4 linked regions of the Symmachiella dynata genome follow. The protein of the gene in region 3 binds, or shares a complex with, the protein of the main gene of each other region. Links are inferred from orthologs where the notes say so. Each region holds a gene or a part of one and is shown on either strand. Other genes may lie near its edges.

The links.
Region 1: the proteins of nuoH (region 3) and Mal52_RS01400 are in contact, whole or in part, in a cryo-EM structure (PDB 6ZJN), measured with the Thermus thermophilus proteins. The link is inferred for Symmachiella dynata from one-to-one orthologs. Residues at the interface, in WP_096411122.1 of Thermus thermophilus: Ala224, Glu225, Gln226, Glu227, Ala295, Trp297, Phe298, Arg299; in WP_223903221.1 of Thermus thermophilus: Pro35, Ser36, Asp139, Gly141, Ala142.
Region 2: the proteins of nuoH (region 3) and Mal52_RS18585 are in contact, whole or in part, in a crystal structure (PDB 6Y11), measured with the Thermus thermophilus proteins. The link is inferred for Symmachiella dynata from one-to-one orthologs. Residues at the interface, in WP_096411122.1 of Thermus thermophilus: Arg36, Val44, Arg45, Met46, Gly47, Pro48, Asn49, Arg50, Val51, Leu57, Gln58, Ala61, Asp62, Ile64, Lys65, Ile67, Phe68, Lys69, Glu70, Ile72, Val74, Glu223, Ala224, Glu225, His233, Thr234, Glu235, Tyr236, Ser237, Trp241; in WP_096411117.1 of Thermus thermophilus: Arg16, Glu17, Gly18, Leu24, Leu27, Val28, Trp30, Gly31, Arg32, Asn34, Ser35, Trp37, Thr54, Asp55, Ala56, Asp59, Ala61, Arg62, Phe63, Gly64, Glu66, Val67, Phe68, Arg69, Ala70, Ser71, Arg73, Gln74, Ala75, Asp76.
Region 4: the proteins of nuoH (region 3) and Mal52_RS01420 are in contact, whole or in part, in a cryo-EM structure (PDB 6ZJN), measured with the Thermus thermophilus proteins. The link is inferred for Symmachiella dynata from one-to-one orthologs. Residues at the interface, in WP_096411122.1 of Thermus thermophilus: Arg41, Phe42, Val44, Arg45, Met46, Thr296, Tyr354; in WP_096411123.1 of Thermus thermophilus: Thr2, Leu3, Lys4, Leu6, Ser9, Thr13, Tyr16, Leu17, Val22, Thr23.

The regions. Positions count from the first base shown.
Region 1 is NZ_CP036276.1:378,358-383,553, forward strand. Bases 2,277-5,196 are described here. They hold Mal52_RS01400 (NADH-quinone oxidoreductase subunit D), read right to left. Parts: upstream 4,396-5,196; coding sequence 3,157-4,395; downstream 2,277-3,156. Other genes in these bases: glgP (alpha-glucan family phosphorylase), read right to left, coding at 2,277-2,778; Mal52_RS01405 (NADH-quinone oxidoreductase subunit C), read right to left, coding at 4,513-5,040; Mal52_RS01410 (NADH-quinone oxidoreductase subunit A), read right to left, coding at 5,098-5,196. In the rest of the region: Mal52_RS01390 (ATP-grasp domain-containing protein), read right to left, coding at 1-517; more of glgP, read right to left, coding at 634-2,276.
Region 2 is NZ_CP036276.1:4,902,594-4,907,767, forward strand. Bases 1,159-4,056 are described here. They hold Mal52_RS18585 (NADH-quinone oxidoreductase subunit B), read right to left. Parts: upstream 2,935-4,056; coding sequence 2,383-2,934; downstream 1,159-2,382. Other genes in these bases: sufB (Fe-S cluster assembly protein SufB), read right to left, coding at 1,159-1,341; sufC (Fe-S cluster assembly ATPase SufC), read right to left, coding at 1,477-2,286; Mal52_RS18590 (helix-turn-helix transcriptional regulator), read right to left, coding at 3,083-3,742. Also shown: more of sufB, read right to left, coding at 1-1,158; Mal52_RS18595 (alanine/glycine:cation symporter family protein), read left to right, coding at 4,197-5,174. UniProt on the Escherichia coli protein: NDH-1 shuttles electrons from NADH, via FMN and iron-sulfur (Fe-S) centers, to quinones in the respiratory chain. The immediate electron acceptor for the enzyme in this species is ubiquinone.
Region 3 is NZ_CP036276.1:5,486,473-5,491,594, reverse strand. Bases 1-2,846 are described here. They hold nuoH (NADH-quinone oxidoreductase subunit NuoH), read right to left. Parts: upstream 2,156-2,846; coding sequence 845-2,155; downstream 1-844. Other genes in these bases: Mal52_RS20750 (NADH-quinone oxidoreductase subunit J family protein), read right to left, coding at 225-845; nuoK (NADH-quinone oxidoreductase subunit NuoK), read right to left, coding at 1-180. Outside these bases: Mal52_RS20740 (thiamine pyrophosphate-binding protein), read right to left, coding at 2,992-3,480; Mal52_RS20735 (hypothetical protein), read right to left, coding at 3,964-5,103. UniProt on the Escherichia coli protein: NDH-1 shuttles electrons from NADH, via FMN and iron-sulfur (Fe-S) centers, to quinones in the respiratory chain. The immediate electron acceptor for the enzyme in this species is believed to be ubiquinone.
Region 4 is NZ_CP036276.1:383,575-388,811, reverse strand. Bases 2,277-5,237 are described here. They hold Mal52_RS01420 (NuoI/complex I 23 kDa subunit family protein), read left to right. Parts: upstream 2,277-3,464; coding sequence 3,465-4,010; downstream 4,011-5,237. Other genes in these bases: Mal52_RS01410 (NADH-quinone oxidoreductase subunit A), read left to right, coding at 4,788-5,237; Mal52_RS01415 (DUF2203 domain-containing protein), read left to right, coding at 4,197-4,679; trpD (anthranilate phosphoribosyltransferase), read left to right, coding at 2,277-3,164. Outside these bases: Mal52_RS01435 (hypothetical protein), read right to left, coding at 1-774; Mal52_RS01430 (nucleoside hydrolase), read right to left, coding at 935-1,888; more of trpD, read left to right, coding at 2,145-2,276. UniProt on the Escherichia coli protein: NDH-1 shuttles electrons from NADH, via FMN and iron-sulfur (Fe-S) centers, to quinones in the respiratory chain. The immediate electron acceptor for the enzyme in this species is believed to be ubiquinone.

The sequences.
Region 1 (5,196 bases), 5.1 Mb from region 3 along the record:
TGACGACAACCAGGGCATTGGCAGGGACATCATAAAAGCCCATCAACTCCATGTCGGCATCAAACGTAGTTGTCGAAGTAATTTGGCCAGTGAACAGCTTTAACGGGGAATCAGGACGAACGAAAATCTTATCGTCGCGTCCCAGTGTGCCGAATAAGAATTCACGGCACCGCCGGAGTTCACCGAATGGCAGCATGATGTAGTCATTATTGAGGAGGTGTTCCCCAAAATGGCAATAATAGGAGGAGCATGCAAAGTTTTCGAAGGTTGCGAAAACACCTGGCTTCCAAAGTCGTTCGCGTGAAATTCGTGACACGATTTCAATGTCACCGTGGACGACGGCGCACGCATCTTGAGGAAAAATCTCACGATACGAACAGCCTTCGTCATCCCAGTTGTAGCCGGCCTTCGGATCGTGAATCAGTTTTACTTCGTGGCCTTGCGCGCGAATGTCGGCAATCAATTGGTCTCGATAATGATCAAAGAGCCCCGCATCGATAACCCAGCCGACGTTCATTTGTCGTTTTGACTCCGGAGGAACGCATACACCTACAAACCGGCGCACTGGAGAAGAGGGCCCGCCGATTCAGCAGCGAGCCCCATCTCTGTGATGTCACCAACAAGCGCTGGTTGCTAATGCAGATCCATGTCGCACGACAAACCGCCGCTGGCGCCGATGTAGGTTTCCAGCACGTAGTCCATCACCATGCGGTCGGCGTTGAATCGCCAGCCTAAGGTTCGCACGGCGCGTTTCATGCGCTTGATCCACTCTTGCGGCAAATCGTCGACGTCGCGGCGGTAATATAGCGGCACGACCTCTTCGGTCAGTACCTTCATCAGGCTGTCGGCATCGCGTTGATCCTGAATCTCCTGATTCACGTGCGTGCGACCTGTGCCGATGGCGAAGCCGTTGCTGCCATCGTAGGCCTCCGCCCACCAACCGTCCAAGATCGAGCAGTTCAACCCGCCATTGAGCACCACCTTTTGGCCGCTGGTTCCCGAGGCTTCCAACGGACGCCGCGGATTGTTCAGCCAAACATCGACCCCTTGCACCAAGTGCCGGCCGAGGTTGATGTCGTAGTTTTCCAGCAGCACCACCCGCCCGCGGAAACGTTCATCTTGGGACAACTGGTGAATCCGCTGCACGATGGCTTTACCGTTGTCATCAGCTGGGTGAGCCTTGCCGGCAAAGATGAATTGAATGGGCCGCTCTTCGTCGCCGATCAGATCGGCCAACAAATCCAAGTCCCGCATAAACAAATCGGATCGTTTATACGGTGCGAACCGCCGCGCAAATCCGATCGTGAGGATCTGTGGATCCAACGAGGCCCGCATTTTTTCGATTTGCTCCGGCGACTCTTTGCGACGCTCCGCTTGGGCCACCAGTTTGCGCCGTGAATAATCGATCAAACGGGTTTTCAGCAATTGGTGGGTTTCCCACAATTCGCCCGGCGAAACTGATTCAAAATCGGCCCAGACCTCTGGTTGGCCGGAGTTCAAATACCAATGATCCGGCAACACGCGGTCGTAAAGTAATCGCATTTGTCCCGCCAGCCATGTCGGCACATGCACGCCATTGGTGATGTGTCCGATCGGAATTTCTTCTTCGCTCCGCCAAGGCCACAAATTCGCCCACATGCGCCGGCTGACGACGCCGTGCAAGCTGGAGACGGCGTTGGCTTGTCGGCTGAGTTTGAACGCCAAGACGGTCATGCAAAATGACTCGTGCATATTTTGTGGTTCGACGCGTCCTAGACCCAATAGTGCATCGTGGCTGAGTCCCAATTCGTCACGCAATGGGCCGAGGTGTTCTTCGACCAAGTCTGCATCGAAGCGATCATGGCCGGCAGGAACCGGGGTATGCGTGGTGAAGACGCACATGGCAGCGGTCTCCCGCAGCGCCTCGTCAAAACCAAGTTCGTCTTCGGTGATCCGTCGACGAATGACTTCCAAGCCCGCGAACGCCGAGTGCCCTTCGTTCATGTGGAACATGCCCGGTTGAATGCCGATCGCTTCCAAAGCGCGCACACCGCCGATGCCCAACATAATTTCCTGACGAATCCGCGTGCGTTGGTCGCCGCCATACAAACGGGCGGTCAATTGACGATCCTCGTCTTTGTTTTGTTCGATGTCGGCGTCGAGCAAAAACAGTTTGACGCGGCCGACATCCACCCGCCACACGCGAGCATGAATGTCTCCGCCGCGAGTGGCGACGGAAATCACTACCGGTTTTCCTTCAGGATCCAATGCCGGCCGGACCGGCAGATCGTCAACGTTGAGTTCGGTATACGATTCCTGTTGCCAGCCGTTATCGTCGATGTATTGGTTGAAATAACCTTCATCGTAGAACAGCCCCACGCCGACCAACGGCACACCCAAGTCCGAGGCGCTTTTCAGGTGATCGCCTGAAAGCACACCCAGTCCGCCGGAATAAATCGGCAGCGATTCATGCAGGCCGAACTCGGCCGAGAAATAAGCGGCCGGCCGTTGTCCCAACACGCCGGCGTGCCGCGCACCCCAGGCATCGGTCGATTCCATATACCGCACCCAGCGCCGGTACGCCCAGTTGATTCTGGTGTTCAGGCCCATTTCCATGGCGCGGCGTTCCAGCTTTTCGGGCGGAAACTCCTGCAACAAGATGACGGGATTGTGTGCCAGTTTTGACCAACGGAGCGGGTCGATGCTGCGAAAAATTTCGCCCACTTCGGGTTGCCAAGACCACCACAAATTGCTGGTCAGTTCGGTCAATTTTTCGTGGAGGGTTTTTTGTTTAGCCATGAATTTCGCCGTCTCGTCTTCGTTTTATGATGCCGACACGCATCGAAGTGCGCGCCGCGCGGAACGACCAATGTACGGAATATAGCCGCGTGGATGTGGTTTAATGAATCACGCCGCGACAAGCAATACGAACCGATCAGACTCAGGGGCAGTCCCCAACATCTCTCGCGGTCGCGCGTCTTTCCAAAGTGGCGGAATCGCCTGCAGATCGAAAATCCACATCCGCCGCAGAGTATAGCGAATGGAAGCGTCTGCTCGAAGCCTAGACCAATCGCAGCCCGTCAAACACAGCAATTGCCGTCGCGCAGATTGGCCAGCTTGCCGGGTTTGACTTAGACTTGGGACTTGTTGCCGAAAATGTGCGACAACCAGTGCGACTCAGCGGTCGATCTCGCCCATGACGACGTCCAACGATCCCACGATCGATGGGATGTCGGCCAGCAAGCAGCCGCGGCAGAGGTCGGCGGTCACCGACAGATTGCAGAAGCATGAGCTTTTGGCCCGTGCGCGAAGCGGTGCCGCTTTTCCGTCGCCGACGAGATGAAATCCCATCTGGCCGCGGGGGCATTCCGTTTCCAAGTAGCATTCGGCCGAGGGGAGTTTGGTGTTCAACTTGAACGGCACGCGGTACTCGCCGGCAGCTGTGGGGTATTTTGCCATCGCTTGGCGAACCAGGCCGATCGATTGCACAACTTCCATCATCCGCACATAAAAACGGCACCAGTTGTCACCCAGGACCGCTTCGGGCGGCGCTTTTGCAAAGGGAGCAACCGGGATCTCGTACTCGTAACCTTCATACATGCGGGTGTAGATGCTTTCGCCGTCGCGACGCAGGTCGTGATCAACACCACTGCCCCGCAGCACCGGTCCGGTACAGCCGTAGCTAATGGCGTCTTCACGCGACAGTTCGCCGATGGCAGCGGTCCGCTTGATGAAGATGGAGTTTTCAGTCAGCAGCGTGTGGTACTCGAGAATCCGCGGCTCCAGCCAATCCAGGAACATTTCGGTTGCCTCCATCCAGGAGACATGTTCGTGCGGATCACGACCGGTCAAGGAAGCGAGTCCGGGCGGAATGTTGATCGATGCCGGCAGGTCATGCGTGGCGCCGCCGACGGTGATGTAGCTGTAGGTCAGCCGCGCACCGCAGACTTCTTCGAACAGATCGAGGATGATTTCGCGTTCGCGAAACGCGTAGAGGAACGGGCTGAAGCTGCCCAGGTCCAGCCCATAGGCACCCATGCCGACCAAGTGGCTGGCGATGCGTCCCAATTCGGCAATCATCACCCGCAGGGTCATTGCCTTTTCCGGGACTTCCATGCCGATGAGTTTTTCGGTGGCCAGCGCGAATCCCAGATTCATATTCATACCGGCCAGATAGTCCATCCGGTCGGTGTAGGGAATCCATTGTGGGGGAGACAGGTTCTCGCCAATTTTTTCCGCGCAACGATGCAGGTAGCCGATGTGCGGCGTGACTTCGTGCACGACTTCGCCGTCGGTCCGCAATAACAATCGCAACACGCCGTGGGTACTGGGGTGTTGCGGCCCCATATTGACCAACATCTCGTCGGTACGGACGTCGAACTCAATGACCCGGGGATCTTCTACTTGAATGCTCATCGCGGTCTCGCGGTGCTGTGTTGTCGTTTGAATTTAGTCCGTGCCGCCGGCAGTTGCTCACGGAGTTCGTATGTCATCTTGGCAAGAGCGAGGCTCCCGCTAAGCCGCTGGCGAGGATTAGTTGCGAACGCCGTGGTACTCGAGCGGAAAGTCGTAATCTTTGCGTAACGCATGACCGACCCAATCTTCCGGGCAGAGAATTCGCCGCAAATTTGGGTGTCCAGCGAAGTGGATGCCCATCAGGTCGTAGGCTTCTCGTTCGTGCCAATCGGCGATGCCCCACACGCCAGTTACCGAGGGTACTTCCGGCAATTGTCCTTGCTGGTCGTTTTGCCAACGGGGGAGTTTGACTTTGACCGTCAAAAAATGCTTGTGCGTGTAGCTGTATAAATGGTAGACGACTTCCAAGTGCGGCTCGTGTTCGAACTTGGCCGCCTTCTTTTCGTCCGGTTCAAAGTAGTCGACGGCGCTCAGATTGTTCAGCCCATCGAATCGCAAGTCGCTTGCGTCTCGCAGATAGGTGGTGACTTCCACAATCGCGTCCGAGGCGACTTCAATCCAGGGGTCGAGAGCGTCGGCGTCGACGGCGATGATTTTGTCGCCAAATTTCTCAACAAGTTGCTTATGAATTTCTGTGGCATTCATCGTGGCGGGTTGCCTGATCAAGAAGGGAATTCGCAAAGACAATCGAGAGACGCGGGGCTACGCGACAGGTGCGGGTTCACGTTGCTCGATGGGGAGTGGCGCGGGAACCGGCGGGCCGTCCTGCTTGGCCTTTTCTTGAATTTCTTGTGCCACGGC
Region 2 (5,174 bases), 580 kb from region 3 along the record:
CGGCTCGATAAATCCGGTTACGATCATCGATGACGCCTCCGCCTCGGAGAGGCCGCGACTCATCAGATAAAACAGTTGTTCGTCACTGATCTTCGACACACTCGCTTCGTGCTCGATCGTGACGTCGTCATCGTCGATTTCGATATAGGGGTAAGTATCGCTGCGGCTGATGTCGTCGAGGATCAACGCATCACAAATCACGTTCGATTTGGAACCGTGTGCTCCCTTAGCCACCTTGGCCAAGCCACGATAACTCGAACGGCCGCCCCCTTTGGAGATACTCTTAGAAATAATCCGGCTGTACGTGTCTGGGGCACAGTGCACCATCTTCGCACCGGCGTCTTGGTGTTGGCCATCGTTGGCAAAGGCGATCGACAACGTCTCACCGCGGGCACCCGGTTCCATCAGGAAAATGGCCGGGTACTTCATCGTCAACCGCGAACCGAGGTTGCCGTCGACCCATTCCATCAGCGAATCGCCATAAGCCATCGCCCGTTTGGTGACGAGGTTATAGACGTTGTTTGACCAGTTTTGGATCGTCGTGTAGCGGAACCGGCCTCCTTTTTTGACGATGACTTCCACCACCGCCGAGTGCAAGCTTTCGCTGCTATAGGTCGGAGCGGTACAGCCTTCGACATAGTGCGCCGAGGCGCCTTCGTCGACGATGATCAACGTCCGCTCGAACTGACCCATGTTTTCCGAGTTGATGCGGAAGTAGGCCTGCAGCGGAAATTCGATATGCACGCCCGGCGGAACGTAGATAAACGATCCCCCCGACCAAACAGCCGAGTTCAAGGCGGCAAACTTATTGTCGTTGGGCGGAATGACCGTGCCGAAGTATTCACGGAACAATTCCGGATGATCCCGCAAAGCAGAATCGGTATCGGTGAAGATCACCCCCTGCTTTTCCAGGTCTTCTTGCAGGCTGCCGTAAACGACTTCCGACTCGTATTGCGCTTTCACGCCGGCGAGATATTTCTTTTCCGCTTCGGGAATTCCCAGACGGTCGTAGGTCTTCCGAATGTCATCAGGAACGTCATCCCAACTCCCTTCGGGACGGTCCGATGCGCGGACGTAGTAATAAATGTCCTGATAGTCCAACTGCGACAAATCGCCGCCCCATTCCGGCTGCGGCTTATTGAAGAATGTCTCCAGTGCTTGCAACCGAAAATCGAGCATCCATTCCGGCTCTTTTTTCATCTCGGAGATTTGCCGGACGATTTCCTTATCCAAGCCTTTACGGCTTTTGAAGACGTACGCCTCTTCCGAATCGTGAAATCCGTATTGGTATTCACCGATATCGGGCTTGGCTGTGGTTTGTGTGTCGAGTTCGGTCGTCATGTCGTTATCGCTCCCAGCGTGAATTGAACATCACGCGGTTTTCTAAGCCCGTTTCAAAACCCGATTGCGCTGGCTTGCGAGGCTGTTACACTCAGATTTGCAAATGCGCCAGACAGGTTTGAAGCAACTTGATATTCAGCCAGCAACTTGTTCAGTGACTTCTTCGGCAGCCGCTTCAGGATGACGTTCGCGGACACCAGCATAACCTTGATTGTGCAATTCGGCTGCCAACGATGCGTCGCCGGTTTCGACGATGCGTCCCGCTAGCATCACGTGCGTGAATTGCGGCGTATTGAATTCCAACAAACGTTCGTGGTGGGTAATGATCAACACACCCATCTCGGTACTGCCGGACAGACGAGCCACACCTTCGCTCACAACGCGAACGGCATCGCTGTCCAACCCGCTATCGGTTTCATCCAAAATCGCGAATTTGGGGTTGAGCATCGCCAGTTGCAGAATCTCCATCCGCTTCTTTTCGCCGCCGGAGAAACCGTCGTTCAAATAGCGTCGGGCGAATTCCAGATCCATGCCCAACTCTTCCATTTTGCCTTTCAGTTCCTTACGGAACTCCCGCATCGGAATCAGGTTTTCGCCTTCTTTACGATCCGGATTCCGGACGTTGGTCACCGCATGCCGCAAAAAGTCGGCCACTTTGACGCCGGGGATGGTTACCGGGTATTGGAATGCCAGAAACAGACCGAGCCGCGCCCGCTCGTTCGGATCCAAATCGACGAGGTTCACGCCGTCGATTTCTACCGTGCCTCCGGTGATTTCGTATTTGGGATGCCCCATCAATGCGAAAGCCAGTGTGCTTTTCCCTGAGCCGTTGGGGCCCATCAGAGCATGAACTTCGCCTTGGCGGATGTCGAGATTGACTCCCTTAAGAATGGGAGTGCCATCAACGCTGACCCGCAGATCTTCAATTTTCAGTAAACTGCTCATTCCGGATTCGCTAACTTGCCTTTCAGCATTTTTGGTTTCATGAGTCCCTGGTGGTTGCAACCAGGGTTCGTCGCTCGTGACTCGCGGCGTGGCGAATCAGACTTCCAGAACTTCGGGAATCGCCACTTGGCCACTGTGATGCGGCACCGGCAATTCGTCGATTGCCCCTTTGGCAATACGCTTGGCTTTGATTTTATCCTGCACCCGCATCAGGCCTTCCAACAAGGCTTCGGGACGCGGAGGGCACCCGGGGACATAGACGTCGACCGGAACAACCAAATCGACCCCCTTGACCACGTGATAACCATATTTGAAATAAGGACCGCCACCCACCGTGCAAGCGCCCATGGCGATGACGTATTTGGGGTCGGGCATTTGTTCGTAAAGTCGACGCACGCGGCTGGCCATCTTGTGGGTCACCGTGCCGGCAACAATCATCAGGTCGGCTTGACGCGGAGTTGCACGAAACGCACCCGCTCCAAACCGATCCAAGTCAAATCGGCTGGCTCCAGCGGCCATCATTTCGATGGCACAGCAAGCCAACCCAAACGTCATGGGCCAAATACTGGACTGCCGCGCCCAGTTCATCCCTTGTTCCAACGTAGTGACCACAACGTTTTCTTCAAAGCGTTCGTCGATCCAGGCCATTTGAGGTTGTCTACTTTCGAATGTCTACGGAACTAAAGTGGCTTGAACAATGCATTTGTGTCCAGCCAGGACAAGTCGGCGTCTTTGTGAACCGCCGACCGATTATGTCCACTTTAGCAACTCTGTCCTCTATCGCAATCCATGGGGACTACCGAGAATCTGCTGCGTTATTAACAGGGGGAGAAGCCACTTCTGCCGGCTCAAATTCGCAGCAGGAATGACCATCTAAAAAACATTGGGAAAGCCTGAGCGGCACACCCAAAACCTTTTCGAAAACTTCTTCTTCCATTTCGCAAATCCCGCGATCGCTATCCGCCAATTCCTGGTAGGGACAGTTATTTTCGCGGAGTACCGGTAACTCGGACGATTGATCGACTTCGACGTCATATCCGCGTTTCGCTAAGACCTCACCCAACTGCTGGAAGCGATCTCGCAACTGCGGACTGTTGACCGCATGTGCGTATTGCGAAACCATCGCATCACGGATCCGCGATTCAACCTGAGCACGGACTGCTTGGTCGGGGATACTCTGCAATTCCCGCCAAAGCACTAGTGCCAAATCGCCGTAATTGTCCCCCAACTCACGTTGTCCCGCCTGCGTGACGCGATAAACGTGATGCGGACGACCGCGCCCTTCGCGGACAAGATCACGGCCCACAAATCCCAAACCCTGTAGCCGAACCAGCCGGTGGCGCACGGCGGTTGCCGTCACCCCCAACTCTTTGCAAACCTCCTGCACGGTTCCGCAGCCGAGCCGCTGCAACCGTTCCAGAAACTCGCGATCCTGACTCTCAAGTGTTTTCTTCATAAGGATTTACAGCCGATCATTTGCGTTGCTCAGGCAGGAAATACACCCTCGCTACAACGTTATCCTATACATTTCAAGTAATATTGACAACTAAAAATGCGAAAAAGAATATCAAGGCGTCCCAATCGATGTCTTTGGCATAAGAATCTAGCGAATCGCGTCCCAAGAGTAGCCAAGGCTCAACTCCAATTATTGCGATCGAATATATTGTGAGTAACTCAGGTGAAGCTTCAATCGCTATCTCAAAATCATCCCGTCAAACCCTCGTTTTGTAACTCGACAATTGAGATTTGGAATCCACTGGAGCCTCGCAGCAGCAACGGCACGGTGTGTTGACTGGCACAATCACAGTTTCTTCATAAAGATGGGCCTGTTATATTCGTTCGAGCGCGGTCCCCTTTGGGGCCTGCTGCCGGTCACCACTACCTGGAACCGAAGGGGAAATAAGTTCGACATGCGCAAAACCTTTTCCTGCGTCATCGTGGCCCTCGTCGCGGCAACGTTTTTCGCCTTCCCCCCACCCTCCTCCGCTCAAGAGACCCCCTCACCATCGCCTAGCGAATCGGCCGCTGAGGCCAATGAAGCGACCGAAACATCCCCAGCTGAACCTAAAACGTGGATCGACAAGGTCGACGAGTTTTTTGGGAAGTACCTCGTGGCGCCGGTCGCGACCTTCGCGTTTTACCCCGTGCCCTATTACGACTTTTACGCCGGGGAATGGCGGCCCTATATTGATCCGGCCACAGCCGACCTGCCCCAGGACCAACAGGTACTGATCGGCACCAAATTGCCGGTGGTCGTAGTGTGGCTCGTCGTCGGGGCGATCTTTTTTACGATACGTATGGGCTTTATCAACATCCGCGGCTTCTGGCATGCGGTGCGGGTGGTGAAGGGGGACTACGACGATCCCAACGACGTGGGCGAGGTCTCGCACTTTCAGGCGCTCTCCTCCGCACTGTCAGCGACCGTTGGTTTGGGAAACATTGGTGGCGTGGCAATTGCCGTCGGCACCGGCGGACCGGGTGCTTTGGTCTGGATGCTTGTCGCCGGCGTGCTGGGGATGAGTAGCAAATTTGTGGAGTGCACGCTGGCCCAATCGTACCGGCACGTCGATCCGGACGGGCAGGTTTCCGGCGGTCCGATGCGGTATTTGGCCGATGGTTTGCGAGAAAAAGGGCTGGGAGTCCTCGGCAAATGCCTGGCAGTCATGTTTTCGATCTTCTGTATAATGGCCTCATTCGGCGGCGGCTGCGCGTATCAGGTGGACCAGTCGTTGGGCGCGATTAAAACGAAGTTCACTTGGCTTGATGGAAACGAACCCGTATACGGTTTGGTCATGGCTGCGGTGGTCGGTGTCGTGATTATTGGCGGCATTCGCCGGATTGCCGCGACGGCCGAAAAAATTGTCCCGCTGATGTGCGGAATTTATATT
Region 3 (5,122 bases):
TCCGTCTAATCCCAATGCCGTATAGTTTGCGAACGCCACAAAATTCAAATTCGCGGCATTGAGTACCAACTCCACTCCCATCAACACGCCGATCGCGTTGCGTTTTGTGGCCATGCAGACCACACCCGCCACGAACAGCACGGCTGAGATGAAAATGCAAAAATTGAGTTCGCTTCCCATACGTTCACTTCCGTTGTTTCACCGCAGAACAAGCGGCGTTTAATTTAGCTCGCTGTCGTTTTTGCCAAAGGGTCGACTCGTCGCTTGGCCCGTGCCAAATACGCCGCACCGACCAGCACTACCAACAGATGCACTGAAACAATTTCAAACGGCAGCAAATACCCCACGCCTGTTGGTTCGCCGGGTTGATTCAGATCCTTGTCGGGCCGGACTCCCAGCAACGCGAAACCCAGCGGTCGAATCGTGCGGCCTTGTTGAGCGGTCGTGTAACCTTCAGGACGGTTTTCCGTTGAATGTCCGCTGACGACCCCGTCGACCGCGTGCCAATCCACACCAAAGGCAGAGACCGTGATCAATCCCAGCAGGGCCGAACTGACGATTGCCGCCACCACCCATTCGGTCGGTGAGGTTTTCATCGTGACATAAGGTCCGCTGGCGGTCAGCATGATCCCGAAAATTAACAGGACCAATGTCCCGCCGACATAGACCATCAGTTGCACCGCTCCGACAAAGTCGGCCTGTAGCAGAAAAAACAGCCCCGATGTCGAGCCGAGTGAAATAATCAGCCAAAAAGCCATTCGCACGATGTTTTGGCTCAGCACGACACCTAAAGCGCCGCCGCAAACTGCGATCCCAAACACCCAGAATAAGAACTCCTGAAACATTACCGCCCCTCCTCTTCAACGGCCGGCAACGGCGTGTCAGGTTGTGATTGCGTGGCGCTGGAATCCAATTGCGTCACCTTGTCCGCGATCGCTTCCCCGAAAAACTGTGTCCGCCCGTCGCCTTCATTGCCCCCTTTGATTTGATACATGGCCAATGGCCACAGCACCGCACCCAGGAACAACGCGCAACTCATCGGCAGCAGATACTTCAGGCAAGTCATCATCACCTGGTCGATCCGCAAACGGGGAAACGTCCAGCGAATCCAAATCTGCAAAAAGACGAGCAGGCTGCCCTTGGTGATGAACACAACCATAAAGAACAGATTGACAATGTAACTACTCAGCCCCCAGGGACCGGCGGATTGCAGCGAAACCAAGGTGTTGTCTAAAGGAGCGATCCCGGTGTACCAGCCGCCCAAGAACAGCAAGACGGCGATTCCACTGACCGCAAACATTCCCGCATATTCTGCCATGAAGAAATACGACCAGCGAATCCCGCTATATTCGGTATGAAAACCGGCAACCAATTCGCTCTCAGCTTCTGCCAAGTCAAAGGGAGCCCGTTTCACACTCGCCGTAGCCACGGTGAAATACACAAAGAACCCGAGGAACGTAAACGGATTGCGGAAGATGAGCCAATCGGAAAGAAACCAACCCGATTGCATTTGCCCAATCTCAACCAAGTTCAGCGACCCGACTGCCACAATCGGAATCAACGCACAGATTGCCATGGGAATTTCGTAGCTGACCATCTGGGCTGCTTCACGCATTCCGCCAAACAGGGCCCACTTCGAACCGCTCGCATACCCGGCCAGAATGATGCCGATCACTTCGAGCGACATCACCGCCAGTACGAAAAACAGGCCGATGTCGAGGTTCTGGGCGATCCAGCCGTTGCTAAACGGCAGGGCGATGAATGCGGCGAACGAGGCGACGAAGACAATATAAGGTGCCACACGGAACAGCATGCCGTCGGCAGCTTGTGGGCACAGGTCTTCCTTTTGGATCAACTTGATCCCGTCGGCCAACGTCTGCAACCAGCCGAACTTCCCGCCCACCCGGGTTGGGCCCAGGCGGTCTTGGATGCGACCGGAGACTTTTCGTTCCAACCAGATATAAAATAGCGGAGCAACAGCGAAAAAGTTAACGATGATCACCGCGTGAATCAGCGCTACTATCGCCCATTTCCACCAGGCATCGGTGAACATATCACCGATGCTATCAATTCCAAACAACGCAAATGTCACAAAAGTGCTCCCCACCGGAGGCAGAAACGGACCAACTTCGCAGAAGTTGATGCGTCCGGACATAACTGACAGCGGTTTGTGCAAAACCTCAAGCGACGTCCACGCCGCTCGCCACAACTGAAAGCCTCAGCGCATAACGCTTTCGGCGAATTCAGCAAAGCGTGAACTATGCCACAACTGTTGAGGCGATTCAAGCGACCGGCCGCGCAAGCTCTTCATTTCTCAAAATCGAGAAGCACCCGACGGTCCCGGTCGCCCTCTCGATCAATTGGAATTGGGACGTGTCGACCTATAGAAACACCCGTGCCATCCAAAGATTCGTGGAGCTCAGGGGGGCGCTTGTCAGTGTCGTACCCTCCACATGCACGTTGTTCACAGTTTCAGCCTAGGGGGGAAGCGTCGTGGAAATCTGAGTCACGGCAACCAGCTCGCAAAAAAGCCACCAGTCCATCAGGCTGGTGGCTTTTTGCACTTATTAAAAACGGCGAGTCCGCTAGCTGACCAGCGTGCGGTCAAGACAACGGGGATTGCAGCGAACCCGCCGGGTAGGTAGTCAGTCGTTCTCAATTTTCGCTTTGCTGTCTGTAATTCTGTCTCCCCGTCATTCCGGATCTATTAGTTCAGTTGGAATTGCCACTCTCGTTAGTCATGGTTCGTGTTGCTGCTCACACTGAAACATAACCGCGATTTCCGTGCCGTTGGGGTGAGACTCTCGCAGTTTTAAGACGCAACCCCATTTATAGGAGCATGTTGGGGTGAATCGGATCTCGCGCATGGTGATCCGCAGACATCTAAATCTGTCATCGATTGGACAACGTTTGTCGCGTATTAGCGGCGCTTTGGGGCCAGTGTGATTGACTTTGGACCATCGGATGGGCCGGTGGCCGTGCAGCGAACCTCTACATGCGGCCTTCGGCGATCAAGGCGACACCGGGGGAGCCATCGCGTTGGCATTCTTCGTAGAGCTCTACCAGTTCAGGGAGCTTGTCAGGAGCATCGATCAGGCGGTACTTCAACTGCCACGCTTGCAGGATTGGCTCTGTAAAAACACGGGCCGAGTCGTTGGGGATCGCGTCCTGATTTAGAAAGCTGCGATAACCGACCAGCGCGAAAAGCGGCAGCTGGTAGTCGTAAATCGCGTTGCGGAGCGCGTCGCCCGATTCAAACAGCCCTGTGCACTGGATAATCACCAGTGGCTGCGCGCCGCCCATATGGAGCCCGGCGGCAATCGACCAAGCTTCACCCTCGCGACAAACCCGGATGAGTTCCAAGCCTTCAGCATCGTTCAGTGCCGCTTCCCACGCGCCAAACGTGCTGTCCGGAAGCCACACGACATGCGTGATGCCGAGCGATTTCAAGGTGTCGACAATTTGTGGACCAGAAAACATACGGTGAACTCAACGGCAAGAGACAGCGGATTCTCCAACGCAGCTCAAGCATAGCCGATATCACCTCAATACCACAGCGTCGACATGCCAGATACCCAAGAGCGTGTTTTCAAACCGCGGCGCATTGCAATGCGTTGAAGGCTAAAGCCGTTGCATCGAGAACCCCCGTGAACGGGACTGTTTCAGGGACGCGTTCCATTGATCGGGAACGGTTCTGTGATTTGCCTCGAACCGCGCAGCCCATAAAGGATCGGGTGCTTCACTCACGACGTAACCGGGAGGGCGAGGCTCCGACCGAGCCGCGCTGAACCATATCGCCCCCCTTGGCCATTTCAATCTCCAGCTTTTCCCACACTAAACGTCACAATGTGGCTCAGCAGGAGCTTCGCCCTCCCGGGGCGCTGGGTGGCAGTTGTAAAACGTAATTTGAAAACACGTTCTAAGAAACCGCCCGGTCTGACCTCAAGCCTATCGCCTCAGGCCTCACTCCTTCTTCGCAGTCGGTTTGCGCTTGAACTCAATCGGTGTCAACCACACAAACGGTTTGCCGGCTTCGTCGATATACAGCTCCCGTCGCAGTCGCGATTGAAAGGCGATGCGCTGAATGGCTAAGCCCCAGGTGGTTCTTTTGCGCGGAAACGTGACCTGGATTTTGTCGTAATCGATATGCCATTCGTTCATACCGGCGTGGTCCACCAGGATAGGAATCCCAATGGCCGACGAGGCCGCTTCCACCACGTCTGCCAGTGGTCGATCTTCTAGATCGACAGTGACGTATTTGAAAAGATTCGGTGCTATGCTCGAGCGAGACTTATCGTCCGGCCAAGGCCAACCGACTTTCCAAGGTTGTTTGGTCTTTGTGATATCGCGCACCGAAAGTTCCAAATCCCCGGTGGGAGTTCGTTGTGGCGTAAAGCAAAGTCCATAATGCCGCAACAGAATCGCCAATGCCGTACCCCGACTCAGCCCGGCTAACGATTGTGGAAACAATTCTTTGCTGCGCGGGTGGGCCATAATTTCCTTGGCATCAGGGGTGACGTGAATCGGCAAATCCCCCTGTTCCATATCAGGTGCGAACAAGACCATCGCCGCCAACAGATCTTTGCCCTTCGGGTCGATGGTGAGAGGACGTTTCAGCGGCAGGAGCACTTGGTCCAATTGTTTTTTGGTCAAACCCCAAGCAGGCTGCCCCTCCGGAGAACCTTGTGCTCCGTAGGTGCGCAGTTCGTCTAACCATTCCGCGAGTCTGCCGCCTTGCGAGAGTGAGAACATCCGCCCGGGAAGAATCAGGCGGCCTTGGCGGTCCATTCCGGCGATGACGATGACCCGCCGCACTGAGTTGCCAATATTTTTTTCCGTCACTCCCGGTTTATCACGCGGCGTTGCGCGGCGGATGCGAACAGCAACATTCATTTTCTGAAAGTACTCCGACCAGCGCTGCGCGGTCCGATTCGCGCCGCCATTGCCGGTGAGCAATTGGATCTCCAGATGCGTATCGGGCAGTTTGCTTGTGCGAGATGTTGTGCTGCGCGGGCGAGAATTCTGCGCGTAAGTTGCTGCAATCGGGGTGAAATACAGGCAGATGAGGCCCCAAATCAATCGACTGGATAAAATGCGGTGCATAGTGAAGATCTCCGTCGTG
Region 4 (5,237 bases), 5.1 Mb from region 3 along the record:
CGCGGCCAACTCTTGGGCTTCGGATTTCCCCGCACCGCCCATTGCCGACCCAAACAGCCAGAAATCGAAACCGTATTCCTGACAAATCCGCGACCATGCTGCGGCCATCTCTGGGCCAGTCAATTTGGCATGCGGACCATCAAGCCCTTCGAGCGAAAACGATGTCGTTTCGAACGCATTGGCACCGAACACCGCCAATTCTCGCATGTATTGTTCATAAGTCTCAGCCGTCCAAGCATCATAACAATGGGCCAGGTTGCGAAAACCGATTTGATGTCCTCGATGTGGGTAGCGCGGTGCGGTCGCAATCCGGTAGTCAGCGGGAAACTCGATGGTTTGGGGTTTCATCTTCAACTGCAACATGAACCGCCCCACAGCAAATAGCACACCGGGTTCGTCATACCCGGCCAGCACCACGATGGGAGTCGCGCCCTGTTGGTTGACGGCAATGGCAAAACCTTCCGCCTGCTGGGGCACTTTCATGGCGGCGACGAACTCTCGCAATTCCGCGGGAGCTTTGTCGGCGCGACAGAGCACGATGACCGGCGCCTTGCTTTTGCCAAGTGACGTGCCATGGGCCAATTCGATTCCGGTCCGCTTGGCGACTTCTTCGGTGAGCACACGTCGCGCGGTCTTGACGACAGTGCCGTCGTCGGGCATGACGATCTCTGCTTTCGAGAGATCAATCCAATCCGCCGCCAGCGCGCGGCTGGTCGACATGGTGGTCAGCAGGACAACTGAAATCAACGTAAGAATTGACCGCATGGTGAGCATGACCGCCCCTTCCGATGAAATGCGAGGACAACCTCAAGAAGTGAGGTTGCTCAATGGGGTGAACTGCAATGGAGTTTCTTGCCACTGCAAACTATCCCAACCGAGGCTGCATAGCAACGGTCTCGCTAGACTTTGAGAGGGGAGCGTCGGCGGCTGGCCGTCACACACATTTCAACATGTCGGTCAAGTAATCCAACACGCCGCGGACATCAACATCTATCACGACGTCGATGTTGGTCTGCCATTGCTCGGTCGCGCGGCGGTCGAAGACCGTCATGCCGCGGGTCAATTCGCCGCGCGTCTCGACGTCGATCACCATCCGCTGTGTCTCGAAAAACCGGGGATGCGTGATGAATGCCAGTGCGGCCAATTCGCGGAGTTGAATTCCCTCCAAGCCTAAGTGCTCATGGTGGGACCGCAAATAGTAGGCGAGCGTTTCGTGTAAAAACGCTTGCTGCGCAGACTCCGGTTCCAGACCCAACCGGTTGAATTCCTCGAACGTCATCACAACTTGGTTACTGACGTCCAACGGCACAATGGTTTTGGTGGCGGGGCTATTGAGAACGTTGCGCGCAGCGGTGGGGTCGTAGAACATGTTGAACTCAGCCGCGGCATTCGCATCGCCGCCGACGGCCACCGATCCGCCCAGACAGACGAGGTCACCCAACAAATTCAAAAAGTCGGGGCAACGTTCGCAGGCAACTTCAACATTAGTCAGCGGGCCCAGGGTCAGCAGTGTGCACTCATTGGGACTGGCCCGCACGAGGTCGGTCATCAATTTGGCCGAATCATGCCGATGATGCAGGTCGGCGACTTCGATTTGGCGGTCACCCAAGCCGGACGGGCCATGCAGCTTGGCGATCTCACTAATCGCTTGTGCCTTGTCGGCGGTCGGTTTGGCCCCGCTTTCGGCAGCGGCTCCCATACGGGGCCGTTTGTCGGGGTCGATTTGTTCGACAATGGTTTGCAGATTGCGAGTGGCAACGTCGGCCGGGACGCAACCCGCAGTCGCGGTGAGGGCGACGACATCAAGTTCGGGGTCGCACAGAGCCGCAATGACGGCTACGGCATCGCCAATTCCTGGGTCGACGTCAATGATCAGCTTTCGAGGCAAGAGAAAACTCCTGAGTTGCGATCGCTCGTAACACTTTTTGTGGCAGAACGTTGCGCATTCTATGACTCTCCCGGAATTAGGTCAATTGCGAATGCGCGCTCTGCGCAACCCAGAATCACCGCATTGGCAACTCGGCCTGGGATGCGTTTTTTGTTATGGTGTGTTGAGGAATCAAATGCCGCCCATCAATGGCGCAAGTTCGCGCGATGGCCGATCGATTTGTTAGGGGTTTGGATTTTTCGATGAGCCATCTTCCATGAGCAATTTCACCGACGCAATCGTAAAACTTTTGCAGCGCCTGGACCTTTCCGCCCAAGAAATGCGGGACTGTGTGGGCGGCATTATGGACGGCCAATGGACGGCCGCTGAGATCGCCTCGCTACTGACGGCCTTACGGATGAAGGGCGAAGCCGTAGGTGAAATCGTCGGCGCGGCTCAGGCGATGCAGGAACGTGCCGTATCGGTGACCAGCGATAAAACGGGTTTGCTGGACACATGCGGGACCGGGGGCGACAAGCTACACACCTTTAATATCAGCACCGCCACGGCGATCGTCGCTGCGGCACTGGGCATCCCGGTCGCCAAGCACGGCAATCGCAGTGTGTCCAGTTCGAGCGGTTCGGCAGACGTCTTAGAAGCTTTGGGCGTAAAAGTCGACGTTCCCGTGGCGACCGTCACACAATGCCTGGATGAAATCGGCATCGGGTTTTGCTTCGCCCCGTTGATGCACGGAGCCATGAAACATGCGGCGCCAATCCGCCGGACCTTGGGGTTTCCTACGATTTTCAATCTGCTAGGACCGCTAACCAATCCGGCTCGCGCTGAATTTCAACTGCTGGGGGCCAGTCGCAACGCGACCGCTGAGATCCTGGCAGCAGCCGTTGCCCAACTAAAACGCTCGCGGGCACTGGTGGTTTGTGGCAATAACGAATTGGACGAAGTCAGCCTGTGGGGTACTACCCTGGCCTGGGAAGTGCGTGGCGAAGAGATATCGCAGCACGAATGGACAGCCGCGTCGTTTGGCGTAGACGAATGTTCAGCGGACGACCTGCGTGTGGAATCCGCTGAGGAGAGCGCCCAGGTGATTCAGGCGATTTTTGCCGCAGAACCTGGACCGCATCGAGATGTGGTCATTGCCAACGCCGCCGCGGCATTGCTGGCTGTCGGCAAAACCGAGGATCCCCTGGAAGCCGCCACAACAGCAGCAGAGGCGATCGACTCTCGCGCTGCGGAATTGGTTTTGGCGAAACTGGTCGCCATGACCAATGCGATTTGACGTCCAAAAATTGAGTCATTTGGCGGGAATTCTAGAATTTTATGCCGAGCGCGAGCACCAAGCCACAAATAGGGCGAACAGTGCCGCCAGCCAAGCCGTTCAGCAACGGGCACGGGTATTCCCGGAAATGAGAAGCGGCGCATGTGACTTGCAGCGGGACCTTCACGTCATATAATTCAAGGTGAACGACTTTCACCTGAGTTGTGAGTCGTTAGCAGCGAGTTGGTTATCAGATTGGACAGTTGGCAACTTCCCCACAAGCCAAACGGGCGGGGAAGTGATGGTAAATCGGAGTTTGTGATGCGTGAATGGTTTCGGAATATCTGGGTGGCGGTTTCAACCGTAGTCAGCGGGATGTGGGTCACGATGCGCACGATGCGTAAAACCTACGGCCGTCGAGCCTTTACGCAAGTTTACGAATACCCCGAAGTCCCGGTTCCCGTCAAAGCGCGGTATCGCGGATTTCACCGCTTCGACCTGACAACCTGCATCGGCTGCGACAAATGCGCCGCTGCCTGTCCGGTGGATTGCATTTATATCGATAAAGTTAAAAGCCCTGTCGGCAAAGGTTTTCGGATCGAAGGTTATACGATTGACTACACCAAATGCATGTTTTGTGCATTGTGTGTCGAACCTTGTCCGGTCGATTGTATCTTCATGGGGTCGAACCACGACTTGAGCAGTTACGGCCGCGACGGTTGCGTGGTGGATTATTCCAAGTTGCCATTGGAAGTCGCATGGGGACAAACTACGCTCAATCCTACGGCTGTCGCGGAATCCAAAGTGCTCTCCGAACCAGTCTGGGTCAAAGGCGAACCAAGTCCGTTTGAACCGGCGGAATCATAGTCATTTGCGAGATACGCGTTATCACTTTCCTTTCAAAACCCACACGACGGAATCGCGACACAGAAACAACGATGGCTTTCAGGTTTTGAAGCTCATCACTAAAACCGCTGCCAAGAACGAGCATGCTTTTCGTAGGACGACCTGCATGTCCGTCACAGCAGCCTATTTCATACAATTGGCCTCACCATGGATTCCACAACATTCGATGGGAAGCTCTTCACGGTGGAAGAGGCCCGCAAAACCCTACCGTTAGTTCGCGCGATCGTCGGCGACATCGTGCGTCAGGCGAAGGACGTTCGAGAACGTCAAGATCGGTTGAAGCATCTGCATCACTCGCAGGTCAAACGGTCACAAGAGAGCGACGCCGACAATCCTTATCGTGAGGAAGTTGAGCAGATCGAACAAGAACTGCGCCGCGATGAAGAAAAGTTGCAGGAGTACGTCGACGAACTGCAGGAACTTGGCGTTGAATTCAAAGACTTCGAGCGTGGTCTCGTCGATTTTCCACACATGATGGACGGCCGGGTGGTTTACCTGTGCTGGCATCTGGGTGAGGAAGAACTCGCGTACTGGCACGAAGTGGACGCCGGATTCTCCGGACGTCACTCACTTCTAGAAGACTCGCTGACAAGCGAGAAGCCGCTGGATACGCACGACGCGAGCGAATGAAACATCCGCTCGAATTTAGCAAGCGGTAAGAAATAACGACTCAGTAAAATAACGACTCGGTAACGGTGCACCGACTCCCTGGATACGTAATAAGGCAATCGCAAGACAATGACGGATTTGGTCGGACACTTTTTGATGTTCTCGCTGGTCGGCGTGATTTTTCTTTTAGCTCCGTTGCTGATCGGCCTTTTGGTTCGTCCCAATAAGCCGACGGATGAAAAAATCTCCGTCTACGAGTGCGGCGAACCGACCATCGGCACCAGCTATATTCAGTTTGACCTAAGATTTTACGTGGTCGCATTGCTGTTTATTATCTTCGACGTCGAAGTCGCCTTCTTCTTTCCCTGGGCGATGATCTTCGGCGGCTCCATGCAGCTGGCCGATGCACAACTCGATCACCGCGCCGAACTGAGCGCCAAGCTGCTCGATCAACCCGCAACCGCCGCGACGCATGAAATTTCCCGGCAAACCGCCATGGACATCGGCTTGTTGGGCGTCGGAGACATTCTCGTCTTCTTCTCCGTGCTGCTTGTCGGTTTTGCCTACGTCTGGAAACGG